Regions from separate parts of the Kitasatospora sp. NPDC058063 genome, predicted to be linked through region 1. Evidence: riboswitches for the same ligand, from Rfam matches in the RefSeq annotation. Region 1 holds a riboswitch; each other region holds the start of a gene.

The links. Region 1 has a riboswitch for cobalamin ahead of metE (5-methyltetrahydropteroyltriglutamate--homocysteine S-methyltransferase). Riboswitches for the same ligand answer to the same signal wherever they lie in the genome.
Region 2: it holds a riboswitch for cobalamin, as region 1 does, so the genes downstream of both, ACFVUY_RS22755 (prenyltransferase/squalene oxidase repeat-containing protein) here and metE (5-methyltetrahydropteroyltriglutamate--homocysteine S-methyltransferase) in region 1, are expected to answer to the same signal.
Region 3: it holds a riboswitch for cobalamin, as region 1 does, so the genes downstream of both, ACFVUY_RS22775 (prenyltransferase/squalene oxidase repeat-containing protein) here and metE (5-methyltetrahydropteroyltriglutamate--homocysteine S-methyltransferase) in region 1, are expected to answer to the same signal.
Region 4: it holds a riboswitch for cobalamin, as region 1 does, so the genes downstream of both, ACFVUY_RS17525 (cobalamin biosynthesis protein) here and metE (5-methyltetrahydropteroyltriglutamate--homocysteine S-methyltransferase) in region 1, are expected to answer to the same signal.

What each region holds. Positions count from the first base shown of each region.
Region 1 is NZ_JBHVSD010000004.1:309,112-316,320, reverse strand. Features, by position in the region: gene ACFVUY_RS09345 (MFS transporter) at 1-1,062, shown strand, start outside; gene ACFVUY_RS09340 (MarR family transcriptional regulator) at 1,062-1,514, shown strand; gene cobF (precorrin-6A synthase (deacetylating)) at 1,657-2,427, opposite strand; cobalamin riboswitch at 2,542-2,785, shown strand; gene metE (5-methyltetrahydropteroyltriglutamate--homocysteine S-methyltransferase) at 2,941-5,256, shown strand; gene ACFVUY_RS09325 (SDR family oxidoreductase) at 5,346-6,197, opposite strand; gene ACFVUY_RS09320 (MarR family winged helix-turn-helix transcriptional regulator) at 6,267-6,686, shown strand; gene ACFVUY_RS09315 (ABC transporter substrate-binding protein) at 6,844-7,209, opposite strand, start outside.
Region 2 is NZ_JBHVSD010000012.1:237,072-243,857, reverse strand. Features, by position in the region: gene ACFVUY_RS22760 (flagellar hook-length control protein FliK) at 174-653, opposite strand; gene ACFVUY_RS22755 (prenyltransferase/squalene oxidase repeat-containing protein) at 683-1,759, opposite strand; cobalamin riboswitch at 1,856-1,996, opposite strand; partial or broken gene ACFVUY_RS22750 (enoyl-CoA hydratase-related protein) at 2,015-2,407, opposite strand; gene mmsB (3-hydroxyisobutyrate dehydrogenase) at 2,419-3,306, opposite strand; gene ACFVUY_RS22740 (enoyl-CoA hydratase/isomerase family protein) at 3,303-4,376, opposite strand; gene ACFVUY_RS22735 (acyl-CoA dehydrogenase family protein) at 4,376-5,524, opposite strand; gene ACFVUY_RS22730 (CoA-acylating methylmalonate-semialdehyde dehydrogenase) at 5,521-6,786, opposite strand, start outside.
Region 3 is NZ_JBHVSD010000012.1:245,012-252,220, forward strand. Features, by position in the region: gene ACFVUY_RS22770 (hypothetical protein) at 1-1,240, opposite strand, end outside; cobalamin riboswitch at 1,441-1,518, opposite strand; cobalamin riboswitch at 1,602-1,743, shown strand; gene ACFVUY_RS22775 (prenyltransferase/squalene oxidase repeat-containing protein) at 1,849-4,743, shown strand; gene ACFVUY_RS22780 (hypothetical protein) at 4,740-5,849, shown strand; gene ACFVUY_RS22785 (CbiQ family ECF transporter T component) at 5,855-7,087, shown strand; gene ACFVUY_RS22790 (ABC transporter ATP-binding protein) at 7,084-7,209, shown strand, end outside.
Region 4 is NZ_JBHVSD010000009.1:79,971-87,179, reverse strand. Features, by position in the region: gene ACFVUY_RS17545 (cobyrinate a,c-diamide synthase) at 1-497, opposite strand, end outside; gene cobO (cob(I)yrinic acid a,c-diamide adenosyltransferase) at 502-1,107, opposite strand; gene ACFVUY_RS17535 (putative cobaltochelatase) at 1,114-3,207, opposite strand; gene ACFVUY_RS17530 (cobyric acid synthase) at 3,308-4,846, opposite strand; gene ACFVUY_RS17525 (cobalamin biosynthesis protein) at 4,843-5,835, opposite strand; cobalamin riboswitch at 5,943-6,075, opposite strand; gene ACFVUY_RS17520 (alpha/beta hydrolase) at 6,444-7,209, shown strand, end outside.

The sequences.
Region 1 (7,209 bases):
GCCCGGGCGATCGGCGTCTGGAGCGGCGTGGTGGGCATCAGCATGGCCGCCGGGCCGATCATCGGCGGGGCGCTGGTGGAGTCGGCCGGCTGGCGGGCGATCTTCTGGATCAACGTCCCGATCGGCCTGGCCGCCCTCTTCCTCACCACCCGCTACGTGCCGGAGTCGCGGGCGGCCCGCACCCGCCGGGTGGACCCGGTCGGCCAGCTGCTGGTCGTCGTGGTGCTCGCCGCCCTCACCTACGCGATCATCGAGTCGCCGGAGCGCGGCTGGACCTCGCCCGTGGTGCTCGGCTGCACGGCGGCCTCCCTCGGCGCGCTGCTGGGCCTGCTGCGGTACGAACCCCGGCGCACCGACCCGCTGATCGATCTGCGGTTTTTCCGATCCGCGCCCTTCTCCGGCGCCACCGTCATCGCGGTCGCCGCCTTCGCCGGCCTCGGCGGCTTCCTCTTCCTCACCTCCCTGTACCTCCAGGACGTCCGCGGGCTCGACCCGCTGCACGCCGGACTCTTCATGCTGCCGATGGCGGTCATGTCGCTGCTCACCGCGCCGCTGTCCGGCCGGATGGTGGCCGCCCGGGGGCCGCGCACGCCGCTGCTGCTGGCCGGGGCGGCGCTGACCGCGAGCGCAGTGCTCCAGGCGGTCGGCTACTCCGAGCACCTGCCGAGCTGGCTGCTGGTCCTCGCCTTCCTGCTCTTCGGTACCGGCTTCGGCCTGGTCAACGCGCCCATCACCAACACCGCCGTCTCCGGGATGCCCCGCTCGCAGGCCGGCGTGGCGGCGGCGGTGGCCTCCACCAGCCGACAGGTCGGCCAGTCCCTGGGCGTCGCGGTCACCGGCGCCCTGATGGCCGGCAGCGCCCTCGCGGACCCGGCGGCCTTCACCGGGGCGGCCCGGACGGCATGGTGGATCATCGCCGGCTGCGGCGCCGCCGTGCTGGTCACCGGTACGCTCACTTCCGGCCGCTGGGCCCGGGCGACGGCCGAGCGCACGGCGCGGCGGCTCGCCGCCGAGGAGGCGGCCGAGGGAAGCACGGAGACGAAGGAGACGGTGGACGCCTGATGGAGCGCCTCGACACCGGTGGGCACCCGGAGGGGAGCGGGACGGACGCCGCGACGGCGGCCCGGGTCTGGCAGGGGATGTACGCGCTCGTGCTGGAGCGCCACGACCGCCGCAGGACCGTCGCCGAAGCCCTCGGCATGAGCTTCAGCCGGGTCAGGGCGCTGCGCCGGCTCGCCGCCGGCCCGATCACCCTGCGGGAGCTGGCCGAGCGGCTGACCGCCGACCCGCCGTACACCAGCGTCATCGTGGACGACCTGGTGCGGCGCGGGCTCGCCGAGCGCATCACCAACCCGGCGGACCGGCGCTCCAAGCTGGTCCACCTCACCGAGGAGGGCGAGGCGAAGGCCGCGCTCGCCACCGGGATCCTCGCCACGCCGCCGGACGCGCTGCTCGCGCTGCCGCCGGAGGACCTCCGCGCGCTCGACCGGGTGGTGGCGAAGCTCCTGGACTGAGGCCGCCGCCCGACGCGGCGGGCCGGTGCCCCGGACTTGGCAGGACGTCCGACCGCATGGTCGACGGCAGGTCCTCGGTGTCAGGGAAACCGGTACGAGTCCGGCGCGCACGGTGGTGCCACTGTGGCCCGTCGAGCCTCCGTCAGGCGTCGGGGCAGCCGTCCGAGCGTCGCAGCAGGTAGGTGTCCATGATCCAGCCCTTGCGCTCCCGGGCCCGCTCGCGCAGCTCGCGGATGCGCGGGGCGGCCTCGGCGAGCGGACCGGAGACGAGCACCTCGTCGGGGGTGCCGAGGTACGCGCCGTAGTGGATCTCCATCCCCTCGGGGTCGATCCCGGCGAAGGCGGCCCGGCCGTCGAGCATCACCACCACGTCGTCCACCCCCTCGGGGAACCCCTCGGCGAGGCGGCGGCCGGTGGTGATCTGCACCGGCCGGCCGACCCGGGTCAGCGTGGTGCGGTGCCGGGCGGCGAGCGCGGAGACGCTGCTGATGCCCGGGATCACCTCGTACGCGAAGGGCACGCCGCCCCGGTTCGACACGTCGTCCATCACGGCGATGACGCTGTCGTAGAGGGCGGGGTCGCCCCAGACCAGGAAGGCGCCGTTCTCGCCCGGGCCGAGGTGCTCGGCGACCAGCCGTTCGACCAGATCGGCGCGGCGGACGCGCCAGTCGTCCACGGCGGCCGCGTACGCGGGGGTGGCGCGGTCCCGTTCGGCGTCCGGCGCCGCGACCAGGCGGTGCCCGGGCCGTCCGTGGTCGGCCAGCATCCGGCGGCGCAGCCCGATCAGGTCCTGCCGTTCCTCGCTCTTGTCGAGGATGAAGAAGACGTCGGTGCGACCGATCGCCTTGACCGCTTGCAGGGTGAGGTGGTCGGGGTCGCCCGCGCCGATGCCGATGACGAAGATGTGCCGCATGGGAGCCATTCTGCCGCCCGCTCCCGGGTGCGCCGCCCGGGCCGGGCGCGGAGCCCGCGTCTCAGCACGCGGACGCCTTGCGAGATTTCCGCCTCGACGCCGACGGTTTGCCCCTAAGCTGGCGGTGCAGCTGGTTCGCCCTGTCCGCCAGGCAGGGTGTCGTAAGAGGGAACCCGGTGACGCCTTTCAACTGGCCAGTCCGGGACTGCCCCGCAGCGGTGAGTGGGAACGACCGCCGTCATACGCACTGGACCCGGGACGGGTCTGGGAAGCGACGGCCAGTAGGTGTCCGCCCCGGTTTCGGCCGAGGTGGGTGTGCCCGCGAGTCCGAAGACCTGCCACTGCCCGTGCGCGAGCGTTCGCGCCCGGCCATCCGGTGACCTCGTGGGCGGGTCGGCGACCATATCGGGCGGAGCCGCGCACGGGTGCGGTCGTCCGTCCGGTCCGTCATCCCTTCGCGTCCTCGTGCCGTCACCGGGCACTTGAGGATCCAGACTCGCGAAGGAGAGTCCCTTGACCACGAAGTCCGCAGCCGCGGCGAGCGTCGCCACCGCCCACGGCTACCCCCGCCAGGGCCGGGGCCGTGAATTGAAGAAGGCGATCGAGGGGTACTGGAACGGCGCGGTAGCGGCCGGGGCGCTGCTGGCGACCGCCGCCGACCTGCGTCGGACGAACTGGCAGCAGCTCGCCGACTCCGGCGTCGAAGAGGTCCCGACCGGGGACTTCTCGCTCTACGACCACGTGCTGGACACCACCGTGGCGGTCGGTGCGATCCCGCCGCGGCACCGGGAGGCGGTCGACGCCGACCCGCTGGACGGGTACTTCGCGATGGCGCGCGGCAACCAGGACGTCGCTCCGTTGGAGATGACCAAGTGGTTCGACACCAACTACCACTACCTGGTGCCGGAGTTGGGCCCGGACACGGTGTTCGCCGCGAACCCGGCCAAGGCGGTCGGCGAGCTGCGCGAGGCGCTGCTGCTCGGCCACGCCGCCCGGCCGGTGCTGGTCGGCCCGGTGACCTACCTGCTGCTCGCCAAGCCGGCGCCCGGGGTGGCCGCCGACTTCCAGCCGATCACCCTGCTGGACCGGCTGCTGCCCGTCTACGCCCGGCTGCTGGCCGAGTTGCGCGCCGCCGGCGCCGCGTGGGTGCAGCTGGACGAGCCCGCGCTGGTGCAGGACCGCACCCCGGCCGAGCTGAACGCGGCCGCCCGCGCCTACCGCGAACTGGGCGGTCTCACCGAGCGGCCCAAGCTGCTGGTCGCGAGCTACTTCGACCGGCTCGGCGAGGCGCTGCCGGTGCTGGCCAAGGCCCCGGTCGAGGGCCTGGCGCTGGACTTCACCGGCCCGGCCGCCGCCAACCTGGAGGACCTCGCCGCCGCCGGCGGCCTGCCCGGCAAGCGGCTGGTGGCGGGGGTGATCGACGGGCGCAACATCTGGATCAACGACCTGGAGAAGTCGCTGGCGACCCTGGCGACCCTGCTGGGCCTCGCCGACACCGTCGACGTGGCGCCGTCCTGCTCGCTGCTGCACGTGCCGATCGACGCCGCCGCGGAGCGCGACATCGACCCGCAGATCGCCCGCTGGCTGGCCTTCGCCCGGCAGAAGGCCGGCGAGGCGGCACTGCTCGCCCGGGGCCTGCGCGAGGGCACCGGCGCGATCACCGCCGAGCTCGCCGCCAACCGCGCCGACCTCGCCTCCCGCGCCAACTCCCCGATCACCCGCGACCCGGCGGTGCGCGCCCGCGCCGCCGCCGTCACCGCCGACGACACCCGGCGCGCCCAGCCCTACCCCGTACGGGCCGAGGCCCAGCGCGCCCGGCTCGGGCTGCCGCTGCTGCCGACCACCACCATCGGCTCCTTCCCGCAGACCACCGAACTGCGCACCGCCCGCGCCGATCTGACGGCGGGTCGGATCGACGCCCCGGCCTACCGGGAGCGGATGGAGGCGGAGGTCCGCGAGGTCGTCGCCTACCAGGAGAAGGCCGGGCTGGACGTCCTGGTGCACGGCGAGCCCGAGCGCAACGACATGGTCCAGTACTTCGCCGAGCAGCTCACCGGCTACCTCGCCACCCGGCACGGCTGGGTCCAGTCGTACGGCACCCGGTACGTGCGCCCGCCGGTGCTGGCCGGGGACATCTCCCGTCCGCATCCGATGACCACCGACTGGTTCGGCTACGCGCAGGGCCTGACCGATCGCCCGGTCAAGGGCATGCTGACCGGCCCGGTCACCATGCTCGCCTGGTCCTTCGTCCGCGACGACCAGCCGCTCGCCGACACCGCCCGGCAGGTGGCCCTCGCCCTGCGCGAGGAGGTCGTCGACCTGGAGGCGGCCGGCGCCGCCGTCGTGCAGGTCGACGAGCCGGCGCTGCGCGAGACCCTCCCGCTGCGGGCCGCCGCCCGCCCGGCGTACCTGGCGTGGGCCACCGAGGCCTTCCGCCTCGCCACCTCCGGCGTCCGCGCGGACACCCAGATTCACACCCACATGTGCTACGCCGAGTTCGGCGCGATCATGACGGCGATCGACGAACTCGACGCGGACGTGATCTCGTTGGAGGCCACCCGTTCCCACATGGAGGTGGCCGGCGAGCTGGCCGGGGCGGGCTACCCGCGCGAGGTCGGCCCCGGCGTCTGGGACATCCACTCCCCGCGCGTCCCCAGCACCGACGAGGCCGTCTCGTTGTTGCGCGCGGGCCTGGCGGCGATCCCGGCGGAGCGGCTCTGGGTCAACCCGGACTGCGGGCTGAAGACCCGTGGCTGGCCGGAGACCCGGGCCTCCCTGGAGAGCCTGGTCGCCGCCGCCCGCCTGCTGCGCGAGGAACTCGCCGGCTGACGGCGGGCGGGGTGGGCGCGGCGGCCTTGCCGCGCCCACCCCGGTCCCGGCCATCGTGCCGCTCGCGGGCTTCCTGCCCCGGTGATCGACTAGGCGACCCAGCCGGAGGTGAGGCCCTGGACGGCCGAGCCGTCGAGGTCCTTGAGCTTGACCCCGGCGAAGGCCCGGGCGGCGTCGGAGGTGAGCATCCGGAACGCGGGTCGTTCGGCGGCGAGCAGGTCGAGGATTCCGGTGGCCACGTCCTCGGCCGCCTGGGCGTTGGCGAAGGCGCCGCGGGTGCGGTCCAGGTAGGCGGCCAGGGCCGGGGCGTACGGTCCGGCCTGTTCGGTCGCGTCGTCCGTCAGGCCCACGTTGCCGACGAACTCGCTGGCCACCGCGCCCGGCTCGACGACGCTGACGGACACACCGGCGGTGGCCGCGACCGGGGCGAGGGACTCCATGTAGCCCTCGACCGCGAACTTGGCGGCGCAGTAGGCCTCGTTGAAGGGCTGGCCGACCACGCCGCCGACGCTGGTCACGGTCAGCACGCGGCCCTTGCTCGCCCGCAGCAGGGGCAGGGCGGCCTTCGTGACGTGCAGCACCCCGAAGAAGTTGACCTCCATGACGGCGCGGACGGCGTCGACGCTCTCCTGCTCCAGGGTGCCGATGTGGCCGGCGCCGGCGTTGTTGACCAGCGCGTCCAGCCGGTCGACGCCGGCCAGGCAGGCTTCGACCGACGCGGGGTCGGTGACGTCGAGCGTCCGGAGGTCGACGGTGACCCCGGCTTCCTCGGCGGCCGCCAGCAGCGGGCCGGCCTTGGCGGTGTTGCGCATGGTGGCGATGACGTGCCAGCCGGCGCGGGCGGCGGCGACGGCGGTGGCCAGGCCGATGCCGGAGGAGGTGCCGGTGATCAGGACGGTCCGGTCGCTCATCTCGCTGGACTCCCAGTGCTTATGGATCATAACCAATATGATCCATAACTATGTGGGCTGACATTTCACTTTGTCAAGCACCTGGATAGTCTGGTGGTCATGTCCCACCCATCGGATGACCTCACCCAGGAGATCGTCGGACTCTTCGCGGCCGTCAACCGCCGCTACGGCCGGGAGTCCGAGGCGGCCGCGGCGGCCCACGACCTGACCGCGCTGCAGGCCAAGGCGCTGCTCGCCGCCGAGGTTCCGGTCCCGACGCGCCGGATCGCCGAGCGGCTGCACGCGGAGCCGTCCAATGTGACGGTGATCGTCGACCGCCTGGAGTCCCGCGGCCTGGTCGAGCGCAGCGTCGACCCCGCCGACCGTCGCGTCAAGCACGTCGCCGCCACCGCCGCCGGCCGCGAGGTCGCCGCGGATCTGCGCGCCCGCATGCCCTTCGCCGGCGACCCGCTGGCCCGGCTCGACGCCGAGCAGCGCGGGTCGCTGCGCGAACTCCTGCGGCTGGTCCTGGAGGCATGACGGCGGACCCCCGGGCAGCTGCCCGGGGGTCCGTTGTTCACAACGCGTCGCCGCCGGCCCGCGCCGCCGGTGGGAACCGCCGGAAGGGCCGTCACCGCATTCGCTGCGACGGCGGCCCTTCGGAATGCTCGGGGGGGTAATTCCCCGGCCGGGGCGGCTACTTCGCGCCGAAGGCCTTCTCGATGTCCTCGACGACCTTCTCCGCCGCGATCGGGCCGGAGCTGCTGCTCCACACCTGGCCGTCGACGCCCATGAGCTGGTTGGTGCCGACGGCCTTGAGGCGGGTGAACGCCTCCTGCTTGCGGGCGGTCTCCAGGGCCTTCTCGCCCTCGGCGTTCAGGGTGGCGACGAACACCCGGTCGGCGTCGGCCTTGTTGAGGTTCTCCAGGGACAGCGGGTCCGAGTGGGGCTGGGCGCCCAGGCCGTCGGCGATCGGCATGGTGCCGGCGCCGGCCTTCTTCAGCAGGTCGCCGGGCATGTTGGTGGTGTTCATCACGATCGGCCCGTTGGGCATCCAGCGCAT
Region 2 (6,786 bases), on a different contig from region 1:
CGATGGATGGCAGGCTGCTACGTGGGTGTGGCGAGCCTGCTGGCGGGGCTGGGCGGGCTGGGCGTGCTGTACGACCACCTCGTCCGGCGCCGGCGGGCACCCCACGCCTGACCCCTGTGCCCCGGCCTCCCTCATCGGGGAGGCCGGGGCGTCGACGTGTACGGGCAGACGGGTCAGGGGGCGGTGATGCCCGGCTGCGCGCCGGCGCCGAAGGACCAGCCCTCGACGTCTCCGGGTGCCGGGTTGTAGCTGCCGGCACCGAGGCTGCTGTACGACCAGGGGCCGCCGTGCTGGGCGTGCCAGTACGACCAGTAGGCGCTGCCGGTGGGGTTGGTGCAGGTCGTCGGCAGGGCGTTGATGGTGCAGACGAAGCCCGGGTAGCGCGGGTGGAAGGCGTACGAGAATCCGGCGCCGGTGAGCGCGGCGAGGCCGCTGGCCGGGTCACCGGGCGCGCACCCGGTCTGGACGCCGCCGCCGACGGCGGTGAAGTCGACCACGACGGTGACTCCGGTGGTCCCGCTGCAAGCGACCGCCTGCGCCTGCGGGGCCTGGACGGCGGAGACGCCGAGCAGTCCGGCGGTGAGGGCGGCGGCCGCGGCGATCGAGCCGAGCGTACGGCGGGCCGGGCGGGCCACCATGAAGGTGTCGGTCATCGGTGAAATCCTCCTGATGTCAGGTGTGTTCAGCGCGTGGCCGGGGTCGGGCAGGCCAGGGTGGGCGCGTCCGGGCGGGCCCCGGCGGCGGAGAGCGTGGCCAGCGGGGTACCCGCGAGGCCGAGGACGGCCTGCGCGGTGGCCCGGGCGCCGTTGCCCGCGTTGAAGCCGGACGCGTCGTAGACGACGGCGCCACGGAGCGCCGGGTCGGCGGCGCAGCCCTGCTGGAACTTCACCAGCCGGCCCCAGCCCTTGAGGCCGGAGCCGAGGCGTCCACCGGAGAGCAGCGCCTGGGTGGCCAGGCCCGTGCTGTTGGCGTTGGAGGTGGTCGACCCGGCGGCCGCGAACCCGCCGTCGGCGTTCTGGTGGGCGGTGAGCCAGCCGAGGCCCGCGTTCGCCTTGGCGGTGCGGCCGGTGGCGGCGAGGGCCTGGGCGGCCAGGGCGGTGGCGTCCGGGTCGCTGGTGCAGGCGGCCTGGCCGAAGGAGACGGGGAAGCCCCCGTCCGCGCACTGGCTGTTGGCGAGGTAGTCCACGGCCGCCGCCGGGGCGTCACCGGGCGTGCGGTGCAGGGCGATCAGGGCCAGCGACTGGCCGAAGGCGTTGCTGTAGTCGCCCCACTGCGAGCGGTCGGAGAAGCGGCCTTCGGCGGTCTGCAGCGAGCGCAGCCGGGCCGGCAGGTCGACTCCGCCGAAGGCCGTCGGGTTCCCGCCGCGCACCTCGACGGCGAGCAGCAGCTTGGCGGTCGCGCCCGCGTAGGCCTCGGTGGTGCCGTCGCCGAGGTAGCCGCCGATGATCTCGGGCTTCGCCAGCCAGGCGGTGGCCTTCGCGGCGGCCTCGTCGGAGCTGTGCGACGCGGCGAAGGCCAGCACGGCATCGATGGTCAGGCCCTGGTCGGGGTAGGCGGTCCCGTTGAAGACGGACTCGAAGTGGTCGCCGTCGACGAGCTGGCGGGCCAGCCAGCCACCCGCGGCGGCGTCGGGACGGACCGTCGGCGACGACGTCGAGGTGGCGGGAGCAGCGTGGGCGGCGGTGGCCGCCGGGAGTGCGGTGGCGAGCGTGAGGGCGGGTATCGCGAGCAGACCGAGGGAGCGGCGAACAGCGGGCATGGGATGCCTTTCCGGGCCTGGGCGCAGGGGCCCGGAAGGCGTCGGCGAGCGCCGAGGGGCCAGCGGGCTCCGGCCCGCAGACCACGACGGGAGGAGGGGTGACACACCTCCGCCGACGGGTACTCGGGCTCGCCGCCGACGCGGGGTCGGCGGCCTACCGTTGCGGGTCAGCGCCGGATTCGAACCGGACTTCCCCCAGCGGCGGAGTCACAACATGACGGCCCATCATGGCGATGCCCGAACAGCGGGTCAAGGGATCCCGGGCCCGGACCCGGATGCCACGCGCGCCGCGGTGTCCGCCGCCACCAGGACGTCGCACATCATCGCCAACTCGCAACCGCCGCCCAGCGCGTAGCCCGCGACGGCCGCCACCACGGGCTTGCGCAGGGCGGCGAAGCGGTCCCAGGCGGCGAACCAGTCGCCGAGGTAGGCGTCGACGAACTCGAGGGACTGCATCTCCTTGATGTCCGCGCCGGCCGCGAAGGCCTTCTCCGAACCGGTGACCACCAGACAGCCGATCTCCGGGGCGCGGTCGAAGGTGGCCGCGGCCGCGACCACCTCGTTCATCAGCTGGGTGTTCAGCGCGTCGAGCGCCTTCGGGCGGTCGAGCGTGATCAGCCCGACCCGGCCCTTGCGTTCGACCAGGATCGTCTCCTACGTCATGCGGTGTCCTTCCCGAGGGTGGTGATGATCGCCGAGAAGTCCAGGCCCGAGCCTTCGGACGACGCGAAGTCCGCGTACAACTGCGCTGCCTTGCGCCCGAGTTCCGTGGGCAGGCCCGCGGCTTCGGCCGCGCCGGCGGCCAGTCCGAGGTCCTTGGCCATCAGGGCGGCGGCGAACCCGGCGGCGTAGTCGCGGTTGGCCGGGCTGGCCGGCACCGGCCCGGGGACGGGACAGTTGCTGGTGAGCGCCCAGCACTGCCCGGAGGCGGTGGAGGCCACGTCGAACAACGCCTGGTGGCTGAGCCCGAGGCTCTCGCCGAGCACGAAGGCCTCGCTGACCGCGATCATCGAGATGCCGAGGATCATGTTGTTGCAGACCTTCGCCGCCTGGCCGGCACCGGCCGCGCCGCAGTGCACCACCTTGCGCCCCATGACCGCCAACACGGGCTTGACCGCGGCGAATTCGGCCTCTTCGGCGCCGACCATGAAGGTCAGGCTCGCAGCCGTCGCGCCGACCACCCCACCGGAGACCGGCGCGTCCACCGCGCGCTGCCCGGCACGTACGGCCAGGTCGTGCGCCTCCCTGGCGTCGGCGACGTCGATCGTGGAGCAGTCCACGAAGAGGGTGCCCGGACGGGCTGACGGCAGCAGCTCCGCGTAGGCGGCCAGGACGTGGCGGCCGGCCGGCAGCATGCTGATGACGACGTCGGCCTGTCGGGCCGCCGCGGCGGCGGAGGCCGCCGGGCGGACGCCGGCCGTCTCCGCTTGCCGCAGCGCCTCCGGCGCGAGGTCGTAGCCGGTCACCTGATGTCCGGCCTCGACGAGGTTGGCGGCCATCGGGCCGCCCATGTTGCCCAGTCCGATGAATCCGATGGTGAGGGTCACCAGCGCTCCAGGGGGGTTGTGGTGGCAAGGCCGAGTTCGCGCTCGCCGAGCGGGGCGAAGTAGCGGGCCACGGTGGCGGGTTCGACGGCGCTCAGCGTCGCCGGACGCCATCGTGGCGAACGGTCCTTGTCGATCACCTGGGCCCGGATGCCCTCGGCGAGGTCCGGCGTGGCGAGCGCCGCGCAGGAGGTGCGGTACTCCTGGTCGAGGACGGCCTCCAGCGGGCCGAGTGCCCGGGCCCGGCGCAGCGCGGCGAGCGTCGCCTTCACGGCGGTCGGGGAGTTGGCGGCGATCCGGTCGACGGCCTTCTTCGCCTCGGGTTCGCCGCTCTCCCGCAGCCGGTCCAGGATCTCCTCCACGGTTCCGGCCGCGTAGCAGCTGTCGATCCACCCGCGTCGGTCGGCCAGCGCACCGGTCGGCGCGGGCTCGACGTTCCGTTCGAGGGCGTCGTGGACGGGCAGTTCGGCCAGGTCGTCCAGCAGGGCGGGCAGTCGTTCAGCGGGGACGAAGTGGTCGGCGAGCCCGCACAGCAGGGCGTCGGCGGCACCGACGGAACCCGCGGTGAGGGCGAGGTGGGTGCCGAGCTCCCCGGGGGCGAGGGCGAGCAGGTAGGTGCCGCCGACGTCGGGGACGAAGCCGATGCCGGCCTCCGGGAGGGCGACGCGCGTGCTCTCGGTGACGATCCGGACGCTGCCGTGGGCGGAGACGCCGACCCCGCCGCCCATCACGATGCCGCTCATGAGCGCGACGTAGGGCTTGGGGTAGCGGGCGATCCGGGCGTTGAGGCGGTACTCGTCTCGCCAGAACTCCTCGACGGCGCCCGGATCGCCGCCGGTGGCGGCGCGGTGGATGGCGACGATGTCGCCGCCCGCGCAGAAGGCCCGCTCGCCGGCGCCCGTGACGACGACGGTGTCGACCCGGTCGTCGCCCTCCCAGGCGTCCAGGGCTTCGGAGATCGTCCGCACCATGCCGTGGGTGAGGGCGTTCAGCGCAGCGGGGCGGTTGAGGACGATCAGTCCGGCCCGTCCCTCGCGCTGGAGGATGACCTCGTCGAGGTCGGTCCCGGCCATCACGCGGCTCCGGTCAGGCCGCGGGCGACGATGACGCGCATGATCTCGTTGGTCCCTTCCAGGATCTGGTGCACCCGCAGGTCGCGGACGATCTTCTCGATGCCGAACTCGGCCAGGTAGCCGTAGCCACCGTGCAGTTGGAGGGCCTGGTTGGCCACCTCGAAGCCGGTGTCGGTGGCGTAGCGCTTGGCCATGGCGCACAACTGCGGCGCCCGGGGGTCGCCCCGGTCCAGCGCCGCGGCGGCTCTCCACAGCAGCGCCCGGGCGGCCTCCAACTCCGTGGCCATGTCGGCGAGTCGGAACTGCAGGGCCTGGGCGTGCAGCAGCCTGGCGCCGAACGCCTCGCGATCCGCCAGGTGGCGGGTGGCCCGCTCCAGCGCGTGTTGTGCGCCGCCCAGGGAGCAGGCGGCGATGCCGAGCCGGCCGCCGTTCAGCCCGTTCATCGCGATCCGGAAGCCCTCGCCCTCCGCGCCGAGGAGGCGGTCGGCGGGCAACCGGACCCCGTCCAGCAGTACCTGGCGGGTCGGCTGGGCGTTCCAGCCCATCTTCTTCTCGTCGGGCCCGAAGGCGACCCCCGGGTCGTCGCGCTCGACGACGAACGCGGAGATCCCGTCCGGCCCGGGGGCACCGGTCCGGGCCAGCACCACGTACACCTGCGAGGCTCCCGCGCCGGAGATGAACTGCTTGACGCCGTCCAGCACCCAGTGGTCGCCGTCGCGCACGGCCCGGGTGGCGATCGCGGCCGCGTCGGAGCCGGCACCGGGCTCGGTCAGGCAGTAGCTGCCCAGGTGCTCGGCCGTGCAGAGCGCGGACAGCCAGCGAGCGCGCTGCGCGTGCGTGCCGTAGCGGTCGAGCATCCAGGCGACCATGTTGTGGATGGACAGGTAGGCGGCGATGGACGGGCAGCCGGTGGCGAGTGCCTCGAAGGCCACCACGCCGTCCAGCCGGGAGAGTTCGGAGCCGCCCGCGCCCTCCCGGACGTACACACCGGCCAGACCCAGGTCGGCTGCCTTGCGCAGCACGTCCACCGGGAAGTGCTTGGCCTGGTCCCACTCCACGGCGTGCGGCGCGAGGTACTCCTCGGCGAAGGCCCGGGTGGTCCGGGCGATGGCGCGCTGGTCCTCGGTGAGGTCGTGCATCGCGCTCATCCCATCGTCGGCATGGTGAAGCTCGCGCCCTCCTTGACCCCGGAGGGCCAGCGCGAGGTGACGGTGCGGGTGCGGGTGTAGAAGCGGATCGCGTCCGGCCCGTGCTGGTTGAGGTCCCCGAAGCCGGAGCGCTTCCAGCCGCCGAAGGTGTGGTACGCGATCGGCACCGGGATCGGCACGTTGACCCCGACCATGCCGGTGTTCACCCGGCGGGCGAAGTCCCGGGCGGTGTCGCCGTCCCGGGTGTAGATGGCCACGCCGTTGCCGAACTCGTGCTCACTGGGCAGCCGCAGCGCCTCCTCGTAGTCGGCGGCACGCACCACGGTCAGCACCGGGCCGAAGATCTCCTCCCGGTAGATCCGCATGCCGGGCGTGACCCGGTCGAAGAGGGTGGCGCCCAGGAAGTAGCCGTCCTCGTGCCCCTCCAGGCGGAAGTCCCGTCCGTCCACGACGAGTTCGGCGCCCTCCTCGACCCCGAGGTCCAGGTAGCCGCGGACCCGGTCCAGCGCGTCACGGCCCACCAGCGGGCCGAAGTCCGCCGCCGGGTCGTCCGAGCGTCCGACCTTGAGCGCGCCGATCCGCTCGACCAGCTTCGCCACCAGGGCGTCCGCGGTCTCCTCCCCCACCGGGACGGCCACCGAGATCGCCATGCACCGCTCGCCGGCCGATCCGTACCCGGCGCCGACCAGCGCGTCGGCCGCCTGGTCGAGGTCGGCGTCCGGCATCACGATCATGTGGTTCTTGGCGCCGCCGAAGCACTGCGCCCGCTTCCCGTGCGCGGCGGCGGTGGCGTACACGTACTGGGCGACCGGTGTGGAGCCGACGAAGCCGAGGGCCTGCACCCGCGGGTCCTCCAGCAGGGTGTCCACGGCCTCCTTGCCGCCGTTGACCACGTTGAGCACGCCCGGCGGCAGCCCGGCCTCCAGGAACAGCTCGGCCAGCCGCAGCGGCACCGAGGGATCGCGCTCCGAGGGCTTGAGCACGAAGGCGTTTCCGCAGGCCAGCGCAGGCGCGGCCTTCCAGAGCGGGATCATCGCCGGGAAGTTGAACGGCGTGATGCCCGCGACCACGCCGAGCGGCTGGCGCATCGAGTAGACGTCGATGCCGGTGCCCGCGTTGTCGCTGAACTCGCCCTTCAGCAGGTGCGGGATCCCGGCGGCGAACTCCACGACCTCCAGCCCGCGTTGGAGGTCGCCGTGGGCGTCGGCCACGGTCTTGCCGTGCTCGGCGGAGAGCAGCCGGGCCAGTTCCTCCTTCTCCTG
Region 3 (7,209 bases), on a different contig from region 1:
TGAGCGTGGTGACGGCGCCGCCGCCGGTGGACGGGGTGACGGAGGTGACGCAGCCGCTCGGGACGGCTGTGGCCGCCGCGTCGAGGACGTCGCCGAGGGTCGTGGTGGTGCCGGTGGGGGTGAGGGTGATGGCGCAGACCTTGAGGTTGCTGGTGCCGTCGTCGACGACCAGGGCGAGCTTCGCGGCCGTACCCGCGGTGAAGTCGCCGGTGGCGGCCCAGACGGGCTCGCCCGAGGTGGTCGGTGTCGGCGGGGTGGCGGTGAACCCGGCGCCGACGACGGCGCGCAGGCCGTCGACGGAGGCGTAGGGGGACGGGGAGGTGTCGGTGGGCAGGTACTTGAAGCCGCCGCCGGGCTTGAACTGCTGGGCGATGAGGAAGTCGAGCGGGGTCTTGCCGGTACCGCTGGTGAAGTCGGTGCCCTGGGGGTTGATGCCGCAGGCGTTGAGACCGGACACGGCCCAGCCGTTGGAGTCGGTGTTGACGCCGAACATGGCGTTGAAGGCGCCGGAGGAGGCGAGCTTGCCCTTGAGGAAGTTCTTCGCGGCCACGACCGCGGCGTCGGTGTTCGGGACGCCGCCGGCACACAGCGAGGCCATGGCGGCACCGGTCATGTCGATGTCGCTGCCCTGGGCGAGCGCCGTCGGGTCCCCGGCGGCCTTGCTGTAGTTCCAGCCGCCGTCGTTGTGCTGGTTGGCGCGCACGGCCGCGACCGAGGCGTTCAGCAGGGCCTGCGGGACGCGTTGTCCGCCGCTCCGGGTCTTGGCGCCGCCGAGGGCGAGCAGGCCGAAGACGGTCCCGTTGAAGTTCGCGGACGGGCCGTAGTAGCCGGGTTCGGCGGTCTGCCAGTAGGCGGCGAGGTCGGCCACGAGGTTGCGGCCCGGGCCGATCCGCGCGGGGTCGATGCCGGCCGCGTAGGAGTTGAGGATGCCGCGCTCGTAGTCGGTGACGACCGGCGAGGTGCTCGGCCAGCTGCTCGCGGCGAGCTGGTTGCGGTAGACCAGGCGCGCGTTCTTGCTCGTGTCGCCGCCAGGGGTGACATCGGCCGCGGCGGTGCCGGCGGCGGCGAGCGCGCCGAAGGCCCACTCGTTGGAGAGCCCGCCGCCGGTGACGTAGCTGCCGTCGGCGGCCTGGAGGGACTTGAGGTACGTGACGCCGGTGCTTCTGGAGGTGGCTATCTGGCTCGGCGAGGCGGTGGCGTGCGCAGGGACGGCCGACATCAGGAGGGCGCCGGCGGCCATCGAGACGGTCGCCGCGGAAGCGAGACGTGAGGGGACGAAGCGCGAGTGCGCGGGAACGGACACGGAACGGGCTCCTTGGGGTGACGGGCGCGCCGGTCCTGCCCCGGGTCCCGGCGCACTCGTTCCAGGAGCGCGGCGGTACGGGGCGGCGGCCGCCCGGATCGCGTGGGCTGGCTGGTGCTGGTGCTGCACGACCGCGCGGGCATTCGGGCTCGGGGCCGGTGCAACCACCGCCCCACACCGCTGCGCGTCAGCTCCGGATTCGCACCGGATTCCCCCGCTCGGCCACCGCGGACGTTACCGCACCCGTGAACGGATCTACGAGGTGGCGAAAGCGACATGACGACTCGTTGACGATGGCTCCGAGCACATGGTGTGATGAACCGCTTTTTAATCCTCGGCAGTCAGGGGAAGCCGGTCCGATTCCGGCGCTGACCCGCAACCGTAGACCCGCCCGCAAGGGCCGGTGAGCCGGAATGCCTGCGCCGGGGCCTTGTTCTTGAGTGCATGCGTCGTCGTGGACTACGACGCGGTCGCGACGGGCCCCCGTACCGGGGAGAGCCGTCGGCTGCGTCGTGGGACCCCGACGACCGATCGGGGAGTCGCCGGTGAGGGTCAGCAGCAGTCCTACGCGTCACAGAAGCAGAGAACTGGGCTCGCTTCTGGTCACCACGGCCGTCGCGGTGGCCGCGGGAGGAACCGTCCTGCTGGGCCACCCCGGCTCCGCGGCAGCCGATCCGATCGAGCAGTGCACGGCGACGACGGGCGCGATCGTCGCCGTCGACTTCAGCCACTGGGGCGGCGGGGTCGTCCGGGGCTGTGACGCCCACCCCACGACGGGCATGAACCTGCTGCACAACGCGGGATTCACCACGACCGGAACCGAGCACGACGGGCCCGCCTTCATCTGCCGACTCGGCACCGGGACCTTCAACGGCGGTGTCCAGTACCCGACTCCGGCCGAGGAGCCGTGCGTCAACACCCCGCAGGCCACCGCGTACTGGTCGTACTGGATCGCCGCACCCGGCCAACAGACCTGGTCCTACAGCCGGTTCGGCGCCGGCACGCAGCAGCCCAAGCCCGGTGAGGTCGAGGCCTGGGTGTACGGCGGCACCGACATCGGGGGCACCAGCGGGGCGCCGAGCTTCACCCTGGACTCCGTCCGGGCCAAGGCCGGCGGCCCCTCGCCCTCCGCGACCCCTTCGCCGTCCGCGAGCCCGACCGGTCCCAGTGCCACCGGCGACCCGGCCGCGGCCGCGGCCTGGCTGGCCGGACAACTGGTCGGCGGCGACCACATGGAGAACTGGGCCGCCCCGGGGCCGGACTACCCCCGGACCGCTCTCACCGCCATCGCGCTCGCCGCCGCGGGCACGCAGGACCCGGCGCTGCGGAAGGTCGTCGGCTTCCTCGCCGACCACACCGACGCGTTCCTCCACCCCGCCGGCCCCACCGGCACGCCCGACACGCGGGCCGCCGCGCTGCTGGCCCTCGTCGCCGAGAGCACCGGCCGCGACCCGCGCACCTTCGGCGGGCGGGACCTGATCGCCGCGCTCACCGACCACGTCTGCACCGCAGCCGGGGAGAACGGCAACTGCACGGCCGCCGGGGACTTCCTCGGCGCGGCCTCGCCCTGGGTCCAGTCCCTCGGCGTCATCGCGCTCCAGCGCGCCGGCGTCACCCCGCCCGCGCCGGCGCTCGCCCGCTTCACGGCCCTCCAGTGCGCCGACGGCGGCATGGCCGGCTCGATGATCGTCGCGGGTGAGCACTGCGAGTCGGACCCGCTCACCACCGCCGTCGCCGTCCTCGCCCTGCGGACCGCCCCCGGGTACGAGGCGGCGGCGAGGAAGGCCACCGACCAGCTGGCGGCGAGCCAGCAGCCGGACGGCTCCCTCCTCCCGTACGTCGGCGCCCCCGGCGACACCACCAGCACCGCGAGCGCCGCCCAGGCCTTCCAGGCCACCGGCCAGGGCGCCCGCCGGGCCGCAGCCACCGCCTGGCTCGCCGCCCGCCAGAACAAGGACGGCGGCTTCGGCCCGGATGCGGTCACCACCGACCCGGACGCCGCGGCCACCGAACAGGCGATCCTGGCTCTGACGGGCACCGACCTCACCAGCGTCCGGCACAACCCGGACGGCGCCACCATTCCGCCGACCACCACGCCGACCACGCCGGCCACCACGCCCCCGACCACGCCCGCGGGGCGAAAGCCGGACGCTGCCAAGGGCAGCGCCTACCTCACCGACCCGGCCCGGCTGATCGACGGCCACTACTACGAGGGGTTCCCGGCCTTCGCCGACTTCGGCCTGACCATCGACGGGGCCTACGCCCTCGCCGCGACCGGCACCGACGACGCGGCGCTGCGCCGGATCGTCGACTTCCTGGACCAGCAGGGCAAGGACGCGAGCGAGCGCACCGTCAACGACTGGACGGCCATCGGTACCGAGTACGCCGGCGGTGGGTCGATCGGCAAGGAGGCGCTGCTCGCCGAGGTGGTCGGCCGCGACCCGCGCGCCTTCGGCGGTCACGACCTGATCGCCGCCCTCGCCGCGCTGGTGTGCACCAAGGCCGACGCGAACACCGGCTGCGCCGCCCCGGGCAACTACGTCTACGCGACCTCGGTGTTCTCCCAGGCGCTCGCCGTCATGGCCCAGCTCCGGGCCGGGGACGCCGCCAACGCCGCCCCTGCGATCGCCTACCTGAGAGGCCTCCAGCACCCGGACGGCTCCTGGCCGAGCCTGATCCCCGCCACCGGCGACTCCGACGTGGACAGCACGGCGATGGCCGTCATGGCCCTGACCCTGGTTCCGGGTGACGAAGCTGCGCAGGCGGTCGACAAGGGGCTCGGCTGGCTCGCCTCGCGGCAGCTGCCCGACGGCGGCTTCCCCGGTGCGGCCGGCGACTCGACCAACTCGGCCGCGCTGGCCGTCCAGGGCATGACGCTGCGCAAGGCCGCCTACGGTGGGCAGATCGCCAAGGCGCTCGACTTCCTCGCCGGGCAGCAGAACGGCGACGGCGGGTTCAACGTCGCCTCCGGGGGACAGCAGGGCTCGGACGTCCGGGCGTCCACGCAGGTGCTGGGCGGTGCCACCGGGATCTCCTTCGGCACGCTGTCCCGCAACCTCGCCGGCACGCCGACGCCGACCCCCACCGGGACGCCGACCGGCACTCCCACGGGCACCGCGACCGCGACCGGTACGCCGACCCCGACGGGCACCGGCACGCAGACGGCGACGACGTCCCCCACCTCCGTCGCGTCCAATCCCGGTGACGGCTCGACCACCCGTCCGTCCGACGCCCCGCCCGTCGGTGACCCGCTCGCCGTTGGCCCGGTCGGCGGTGACGTTCCCGCCGGTGCCGGGCGGTCCGGTACCGGCGGCCTCGCGGCCACGGGGAGCGAAGCACTCGCACTGACGGGGGCCTCCGGTCTGCTGACCGTGCTCGGCGCTGCGGCCCTCCTGGCCGCCCGCCGTCGTACCGCCTCCGGCCCGGGGCGTCACCGGTGATCCGGCGCTTCGGCCGACTGCTGGGCGCAGCGGCCACGACCCTGGCCCTCGCGTTCGGCGGCGTCGCCGTGGGCACCGCCCCGGCGTCCGCGGCGCCGTTGCCGATGGACCAGTGCACCACCACCTCCGGGGTCGTGCTCGCCGTGGACTTCGGCACGTGGGGCGGCCCGCTGCTGCGGTCCTGCGGCACCACGCCGACCACCGGGTACGCCCTGCTGAACCAGGGCGGCTGGAAGACCACCGGCACCGGGCACGACGGCCCGGCCTTCATCTGCCGCATCGGCTACAGCGGCTTCCAGGGCGGCAAGCAGTACCCGACCCCCGACCAGGAGAAGTGCGTCCTGACGCCCCCGGCCACCGCGTACTGGTCGTACTGGCACGCCGACCCGGGCCAGAACACCTGGTCGTACAGCCAGTTGGGCGCGATGAGCTACCAGCCGAAGCCCGGCAGCGTCGACCTGTGGATCTTCGGCGGCACCGACATCGAGGGCACCGAGGGGCGTCCGACCTTCTCGCCCGACAGTGTCCGGGCGCACAACTCCAGCCCCGGTGGGCAGCCGGCCGACCCGGGCCAGGGCACTGCGGGCGGCACCGGCGGTGCCTCGGGCGGTTCCGGCAGCGGGTCGACAAGTGGTGGTGCCGGGACGACCGGCGGCAACGGTTCCGGCAGCGGCTCCGGCGGGTCCACCGGCACGACCGGTGGCTCCGGGACCGGACGGGCCCCGGCTTCCACCAAGCCCCCGGCGGGCGGCGCCCGTCCGCCCGCGCCCGGCACGCCCCCCGGCACCGCCGTCACCCCCGAGGACGGCATCACCCCGCCGGGCGCGCCCGAGCCGACGCCGGTACCCGCGACACCGGTACCGGTCGATACACCCACCGCAGCGCCGACCGACACCCCGAGCGACCAGCCGACGGAGCAGCCCGCCGCGGCCGCGCCGACGCCCACCCCCGCCGTACCCGGCGGGGTGGTGGACGCCAACCCCGTGGCCGACGCTCCGCACGACTCCGGCTCGATGCTCCCCGCGGTGGTGGGCTCCGTCCTCGTCGTGGTCCTGGGCGTGGTGACCGTGATCACGGCGCGCCGCCGCCGGCGACAGGCCGAGTGATCCGGTTGACCACGCTTGACAAGCACGCTGCCACGCCGCCCGTCACCCCACCCACCGCCCCCGGGCGGGTCACGGGGGGTCGGCGCATCCCGCGCAACCTCCATCCGCTGGCCTGGTGGGCCTGGGCACTCGCCCTGGCGACGGCGGCCAGCCGCACCACCAACCCGCTGCTGCTCCTGCTCGTCCTCGCCGTGCTCGGCTACGTGGTCACCGCCCGCCGCAGCGAGGCCCCGTGGGCGCGCGGATTCACCTACTACCTGTGGCTGGCCCTGACGGTGGTGGCGATCCGGGTGGTCTTCCGGTGCGTCTTCGCCACCGGGATCACCCCGCACGACCACCTGCTCTTCTCCCTGCCGCACATTCCCACCCCCGACTGGTACGCGGGCATCCGGATCGGCGGCCCGGTCTCGCTGGAGGCCACGCTCTCCGCGGCCTTCGACGGGCTGCGGCTGGCCTGCCTGATCTGCTGCATCGGCGCCGCCAACACCCTCGCGAACCCCAAGCGGGCCCTGCGGGTCCTGCCCGGTGCCCTGTACGAGCTGGGCGTCGCGGTGACGGTGTCGCTCAGTGTCGCGCCCCAGCTGGTGCAGAGCGTCCAACGCGTCGCCCGGGCAAGGCGGTTGCGCGCGGGGCAGCGCAAGGGCGTGCGCGCGCTGCGCAGCATCGTGGTGCCGGTCCTGGAGGACGCGCTGGAGCGTTCGCTCAGCCTCGCGGCCGCGATGGACTCGCGCGGCTACGGGCGTTCCGGTACGGCCTCGCGCCGCTCCCGACGGCTCACCGGCGCGCTGATGCTGCTCGGCATGTGCGGCCTGTGTGCCGGGGTGTACGGGCTGCTGGACGGAACGGCGCCTGCCGCGCTCGGTCTGCCCGCCTTCCTGGCGGGCGCCGTGCTCTGCGTGGCCGGCCTGCTGCTCGGCGGTCGGCGCGTCCGGCGCACCACCTACCGGCCGGACCGCTGGCGGGCCGCCGAGTGGGGCGTGGCCGGGTGCGGGGTGGCCGCCGCCGTGCTGCTGTTCGCCACCGTCGGCTACGACGCCACCGACCTCAACCCTTCCCTGTACCCGCTGACCTGGCCGGCCCTGCCGCTCGTCCCGGTGCTCGCCCTGCTTGTGGCGGGCGCGGCCGGGATCGTCTCACCGCCGCCCGGCCGGACGCCGGTAGCCGCTGGTGTTCCCGGCAGGACCGGCGGAACCAGCAGCACCCGCACCGACCGCACGACCTCCGAGGTGAGCACGTGATCCGATTCGACCGGGTCGGCGTGGTGTACGACGGCGAGACCACGCCCGTCCTGCGCGACGTCGACCTGCACATCCCGGAGGGCGAGCTCTGCCTGGTGGTCGGCCGCACCGGCGCCGGCAAG
Region 4 (7,209 bases), on a different contig from region 1:
TCGCGCAGGAGCTGCTCGTGCCGGTCGGAGGCGACCCGGTTCAGGATCACTCCGGCGAGCCGCACCTGCGGGTCCCAGGAGGCGAAGCCGTGCACCAGCGCGGCGACCGAGCGGGACTGCGAGGAGCCGTCCACCACCAGCACCACCGGCGCCCGCAGCAGCTTGGAGACGTGCGCGGTGGAGGCCAGCTCCCCGCGCCCGGAGGCCCCGTCGAACAGGCCCATGACCCCCTCGACCACCGCGACGTCCGCCCCCGCCGCGCCGTGCAGGAACAGCGGTGCGATCCGCTCCGGCCCGCACAGGAAGGCGTCCAGGTTGCGGCCCGGGCGGCCGGCGGCGAGCGCGTGGTAGCCCGGGTCGATGTAGTCGGGGCCGACCTTGTGCGGCGACACCGCCAGCCCGCGCGCGGCGAGCGCCGCGATCAGGCCGGTGGCGACGGTGGTCTTGCCGGCGCCCGAGGAGGGCGCGGCGACGACGAGGCGGGGGACGGTGCTCAACGGCCTACCACTCGATACCGCGCTGGCCCTTGCGGCCGGCGTCCATGGGGTGCTTGACCTTGGTCATCTCGGTGACCAGGTCGGCGAATCCGGTCAGCGCCTCGGGCGCGTACCGGCCGGTGATGACGACGTGCTGACTGCCCGGACGGTCCTTGAGCACGGCCACCACCTCGTCCGGGTCGACCCACCCCCAGTGCATCGGGTAGGTGAACTCGTCCAGCACGTAGAAGCGGTAGGTCTCGGCCGCGAGGTCCCGCTTGACCTGCTCCCAGCCCTCCTTGGCCGCCTCCTCGCTGGACATCTCCTGCTCGGCGGAGCGCTGGATCCAGGACCAGCCGGAGCCCATCTTGTGCCAGTCGACGGTGCCGCCCTCGCCGGAGGCGCCGAGCACGCGCAGCGCGTTCTCCTCGCCGACCTTCCACTTGGCGGACTTCACGAACTGGAACACCCCGACCGGCCAGCCCTGGTTCCAGGCCCGCAGCGCCATACCGAACGCGGCCGTGGACTTGCCCTTGCCGGGGCCGGTGTGCACGGCGGTGATCGGCAGTGTGCGGCGCTGACGGGTCGTCAGGCCGTCGTCGGGAACGCTCTCGGGGACACCCTTGGGCATGTCGGCTCAGGCCGCCTTTCGCATCGCGGTGGTTGCACGGTTCGCAGAACGGTTGTCGGACCGGCTCTCGCGGACGAGCGAGGCCACGCCCTCGGCGCGCAGCTCGTCCAGGCCGACGGCGGTGCCGCCGAGCAGCCCGGCCAGGGTGCGGGCCAGGCCCAGGCGGACCGGGCCGGACTCGCAGTCCAGCACCACGCTCGCCGTGCCCTGTGCCGCGAACAGCGCGGCCGCGCGGTGCGAGCGGGCGAGCGCGTCCCGCCCGCCGGTGGCCCGGCCGTCGGTCACCACGACCAGCAGCGGGCGCCGGCTCGGGTCGCGCAGCCGCTCCACCCGCAGCACCTCGTGCGCGCGCAGCAGGCCGGCGGCCAGCGGGGTCCGCCCGCCGGTGGGCAGCGACTCCAGCCGGGCCGCGCCGACCTCCACCGAGGAGGTGGGCGGCAGCGCCAGCTCGGCACCCGCGCCCCGGAAGGTGATCATGCCGATCTTGTCGCGGCGCTGGTAGGCGTCCATCAGCAGCGACAGCACCGCGCCCTTGACGGTGGTCATCCGCTGCCGGGCGGCCATCGACCCGGAGGCGTCCACCACGAACAGCACCAGGTTGGACTCCCGCCCCTGGCGCACCTGTTCGCGGAAGTCGTCCTTGTGCACCACCAGCGCCCGCCCGCTGCGCCCGCGCGCCGCCTGGTGCGGCGCGGCGGCCTGGAGGGTCGCGGTCAGGTGCAGCCGGCCGAGCGCGCCCTGCGGGCGGCGGGCGCGGATGGTGTGCCCGCCGGTGGTCTCGGCGGGGGAGCGGCGGCCCTGGGCGCCGTGCCCGGTGCCCTTGACGGTGAACAGCTGCGTCCGGTACGGGTCCCCGGCCGCGACCGGAGCCGATTCCCGTGCAGGAGAGGGGTGTTGGGCGGGTGCGGGCTGCTGCGCGGGCGCCTCGGGGCCCTCGGGGGAGGGCGCCTCGGGAGCGGACCCCTCGGGGCCGCTGTCGGACGGCTCGGGCGCGCCGCCGCCGTCGGGGCCGCCCCCGTCCGGGCCGCCCTCCGGCCCGTCGCCGTCGCCGTCCGGTCCGTCGCCCTCGGGCTCCGGCTCCTCCTGCTGCGCGTGCTCCTCCAGCGTCCGCTCCAGCTGCTCCTCGTCCAGCCCCGGCGCGTCGAAGGGGTTGCGGCGGCGCCGGTGCGGCAGCGCCAGCTGCGCCGCCTTGCGGACGTCCTCCTCCTGCACCTCGGTGCGCCCGTCCCAGGCCGCCAGTGCGACGGCCGTGCGGGCCATCACGATGTCCGCGCGCAGCCCGTCCACCTCGAACGCGGCGCACACGGCGGTGATTTGACGCAGCGCCACATCGGTCAGCTCTACCTTGGGCAGCAACTCCCGCGCCGCGACGATGCGTTCGGCGAGAGCCCGCTCCTCCTCGGCGAACCGCTCGGCGAAGCCGGCCGGGTCCGCGTCGTAGGCGAGCCGGCGGCGGACCACCTCGGCACGCTCGGCCGGATCCCGGGTGGCGGCGATCTCGACGGTCAGGCCGAACCGGTCGAGCAGCTGCGGCCGCAGCTCGCCCTCCTCCGGGTTCATCGTGCCCACCAGCAGGAACCGGGCCGCATGGCGCACCGACACGCCCTCGCGCTCGACGTAGGAGCGGCCCATCGCGGCGGCGTCCAGCAGCAGGTCCACCACGTGGTCCTGGAGCAGGTTCACCTCGTCGATGTAGAGCACGCCGCGGTGCGCCCTGGCGAGCAGCCCGGGCTCGTACGCCTTGACGCCCTCGGCCAGCGCCCGCTCCAGGTCGAGCGAGCCGACGATCCGGTCCTCGGCCACGCCGACCGGCAACTCGACCAGCTGGGCCGGCCGTTCGGAAGCGGGCGGGGAGACGTGCGGCCCGTCCGGGCACTGCGGGTCGGGCGCGGTCGGGTCGCAGGCGAAGCGGCAGTCGTCCACGGTGGCGATGGACGGCAGCAGGCCGGCCAGCGCGCGCACCATGGTCGACTTCGCGGTGCCCTTCTCGCCGCGCACCAGCACGCCGCCCACGGCCGGGGAGACCGCGTTCAGCAGCAGCCCGAGCCGCAGGTCGGCCATGCCGACGATCGCGGTGAACGGATAGCGGACGTCACTCATGCCGTACCCCACTCCTGTCGTGCCCCGTCCCGCGGCACTGTCCGGTCCTGTGATCCTGCCCGGTTGCGTGATCCTGCCTGGCCCTGCTGCCGTACCCGGCTCATGCGTCGCTCCCAGGGGCCCCGGGCGGGACGAACGGCAGCGATCCGGCCGCCGGCACCCCGCCCTCGATCAGCTTCCACAGCGCGTCGGTGTCGGCGTGCTCCTCGATCAGGTCGCCCAGCCGGTCCAGCCGGGCCTCGCGCGCCGCGGCGAAGGAGGTGTCCGGGGCCGGGACGAACGCCCGGCCCGACAGCGCGGCGACCTCGCGCAGGAGTTCGCGGCGGAACCCGTCGTTCTCCAGCGCGCCGTGCCAGGTCGTGCCCCAGACCGGGCCCACCCGGCAGCCGTCCAGACTCCGTCCCCGGCCGTCGGAGACAAACGTGTCCCCGCCCTCGACGGTGACCACCCCGTGGTGGATCTCGTAGCCCTCCACCCGCTGCCCGAACGCCTCGCCGACCGGCCGCGCCAGCACCTTCTCGGCGCCGAACCGCACCTGCGTCGGCAGCAGGCCGAGGCCCTCGACGGCCCCCGCCTTCGACTCGACCTCGTCCACGATCGAGCGCGCCAGCATCTGGTAGCCGCCGCAGACCCCGAGGACCGGCAGCCCGGCCGCCGCCCGCGCCCGCAGCGCCGGCTCCAGACCGCGCTCGCGCAGCCAGGCGAGGTCGGCGACGGTGGCCCGGGTCCCGGGCAGCACCACCAGGTCGGCGTCGGCCAGCTCCTCCGGGCGGGTCGCCCAGCGCACCAGCACGCCCGGCTCCTGCGCGAGCGCGTCCATGTCGGTGAAGTTGGACAGCCGCGGGAAGCGCACCACGGCCACCCGCAGCACGTCCGCGCCGTACGGCCCGGGCCCGTCCGCCCGGTCCACCACCGTCGACAGGTCCAGCGAGTCCTCGGCGTCCAGCCAGAGCCCGGGCAGCATCGGCAGCGTGCCCAGCACCGGACGGCCGGTCAGCCCGTGCAGCATCTCCAGCCCGGGCGCGAGCAGCCGCGCGTCACCGCGGAACTTGTTGACGAACCAGCCGGCCACGTGCCGCTGGTCCTCCGCCGACAGCAGCGCCAGCGTCCCGTACATCGCCGCGAAGACCCCGCCGCGGTCGATGTCCCCGACCACCACCACCGGCAGGGCGGCGGCCGTCGCCAGGCCCATGTTGGCGATGTCGCGGTCGCGCAGGTTGATCTCGGCGGGCGAGCCCGCGCCCTCGCAGACCACCACGTCGTAGCGGCCGCGCAGGTCCGCCAGGCACTCCAGGGCACGCTCCAGCAGGACGGGCTTGCGCTCGCGGTAGTCCAGCGCGCCCACCTCCGCCACCGGCCTGCCGAGCAGCACCACCTGGCTGCGGCCGTCCGCGCCCGGCTTGAGCAGCACCGGGTTCATCGCCGCCTCCGGCTCCACCCGGGCGGCCTGCGCCTGCATCGCCTGGGCGCGGCCGATCTCGGCACCGTCGGCGGTGACGAAGGAGTTGAGCGACATGTTCTGCGCCTTGAACGGCGCGACCCGCACGCCCTGGCGGACGAGCCAACGGCAGATCCCGGCCGTCACCACGCTCTTGCCCGCGTCCGAGGTCGTCCCCGCGACCAGCAGCGCCTTGCTCATGCCCGTCCCCTCTTCCTCAGCAGCATCCGCAGCAGGACGTGCCCCGCGACCGTCGTACCCAGCGCCAGTGCGCCCACCCGCCGGGAGAGCGCACAGGCGCGCTCGATGTCGTCCACCGTCACCGGCCGCAGCTCCGCACCCAGCACGGGCCGGTGCTCCACCCGCTCGCCGTACCGCAGCGCCCCGCCCAGCCGTACGCCCACCGCGCCGGCGAACGCCGCCTCGGCCTGGCCCGCGTTCGGGCTCGGGTGCGCGGAGCCGTCGCGCCGCCAGACCCGCCAGGCCGTACGGGGCTCGGGCGCGGCGGCCACCGTCAGCAGCGCCGTCAGCCGGGCGCCCGGCCAGCCCGCCAGGTCGTCCAGCCGGGCCGAGGCCCAGCCGAACCGGGCGTAGCGCGGCGAGCGGTGACCCACCATCGCGTCCAGGGTGTTCACGGCGCGGAAGGCCAGCAGGCCGGGCGTGCCGGCCAGGGCGCCCCAGGTCAGCGCGTTCACCACGGCGTCGGCGGTGTTCTCGGCCACCGACTCGACCACCGCCCGGGCGATCTGCTGGCCGTCCAGCGCGCTCGGGTCCCGCCCGCACAGGTGCGGCAGCCGCTCCCGGGCGGCCGTGAGGTCGCCCGCGGCCAGCGAGCGGCCGATGGTGCGCGCCTCCCGGGTCAGCGAGGTGCCGCCGAGCACCGTCCAGGTCGCGGCCGCCGCCAGCACCGCCCGGCCCAGCGGACGCCGGCCCACCGTACGGTCCAGGGCGAGCGCGCCCGCCGCGACCGCGCCCACGCACAGCGCCGTGTAGCCGGCCCCCGCGCCGCGGTCGTCGCGCCACAGCCGACGCTCCAGCCGGGTCGCGGCGCTGCCGAAGACAGCCACCGGATGGCCCCGGCGGGGGTCGGCGAAGCGGGCGTCGGCGACATGGCCCGCGACGGCGCCGAGCGCGAACGCGGCGGCGCGGGCCAGCGGGCGCGGCGAGGAGGAGGGTCCGAGCGGGGTCATCGGGGGCACGGCGGAGGGCAGCTCGGAGTCCGGTGGGGCGGGGCAGCCTGCATCGCGTGCGTGTCCTCACTCAGGGTCCGCGCCCTGGATCGACGTGACGGGGGCGAGAGTCTCCTGGCTTCCGGGTCGAACGCACCCCCGGAGCCTTCCAGCGGCCGTCGACGGCCGCCGTGGCGATGTTCCGAGCGTGCTCCCCGGTGACAGTGGCGGGACCGCGCCGGAATTCCACCGGCTTCCTCTCCATGCCTCCGTTTGGCCCCAGGATCCCATCACGGGCCCGAACCGGGAGTCAACCGAGGTCACGGAGGGGTTGGTCACACGCGGACGCCGCCGACGCGCCGGGGGATCGCCAGGCGCGGGGCCGCCCTCCACCGGGAACACCACGTCCCTCCCACCGGGAACACCACATCCCCTCCCAGCGGGGCACCGCCGGCTCCGCCGCCGTCCCGCCCCACCATCCTCATTGCCCGCTTCCGACACCTCCTCAGCGCCGCCGGGCCGCCGCCCGGGTGACCCGGACGGCCCAGCCCGGTGGCCGGGCGGACGGAGCGCCGGTGAACTGGTGCCCGAACACCGTCCGGTCCGTGAGCAACAGAGCGGGGAGTGAAATGCGTTGGGGAACCGCCGCCGTCGTGGCGGCCGCCGCGGTCGGGGCCGCCGTGCTGGTGATCGGCCGTCGGGCCTCCGAGCGGACGGTCCGTCCGGTGGCCGCCGTCCCGGAGTCCGGGCCGGTCCTGGTCCGCGGCCTCGCCCCCGGCCGGGTCACCTTCACCCGCGGCCCCGAGAGCCTGCGCCCCGGCCGCTGGGCGGTCGAGTGGGCGGACGGCGGGCACGCGGTCGTCGAGGAGGTCCTGCACAGCGACGAGCGGGGCGTCACCCGCCGGCTGCTCCGCGCCGACCGGGGCACGCTCACCCCCGGCACCGAGGTCCGCTTCACCCCCCGGGTCCTTCTCGGCGACCCCACCGAGGCACTCGGCCTCCCCTTCACCGACACCACCGCCGACGGCGAGCTCGGCGCCCTTCCCGCCTGGCGGCTCGACGGCAAGCGCGGCACCTGGGTGATCCTGGTGCACGGCCCCGAGGCCGACCGCCAGCAGACCCTCCCGGTGCTCCCCGTCCTCGACCGGCTCGGCCTGCCCACCCTCGCCGTCACCTACCGCGGCGACCAGGGCGCCCCCGCCTCCCCGGACGGGCTCAGCCACTTCGGCGAGACCGAGTGGCGCGACATCGAGGCGGCGGTACGGCTGGCGCTCGACAGCGGCGCGGGCAAGGTGATCCTCTACGGCTGGTCCGTCGGCGCGACCACGGCCCTCCAGACCGCGGCCCGCACCGCCTGGCCGCACGCCGTCAGCGGCCTCATCCTCGACTCGCCGG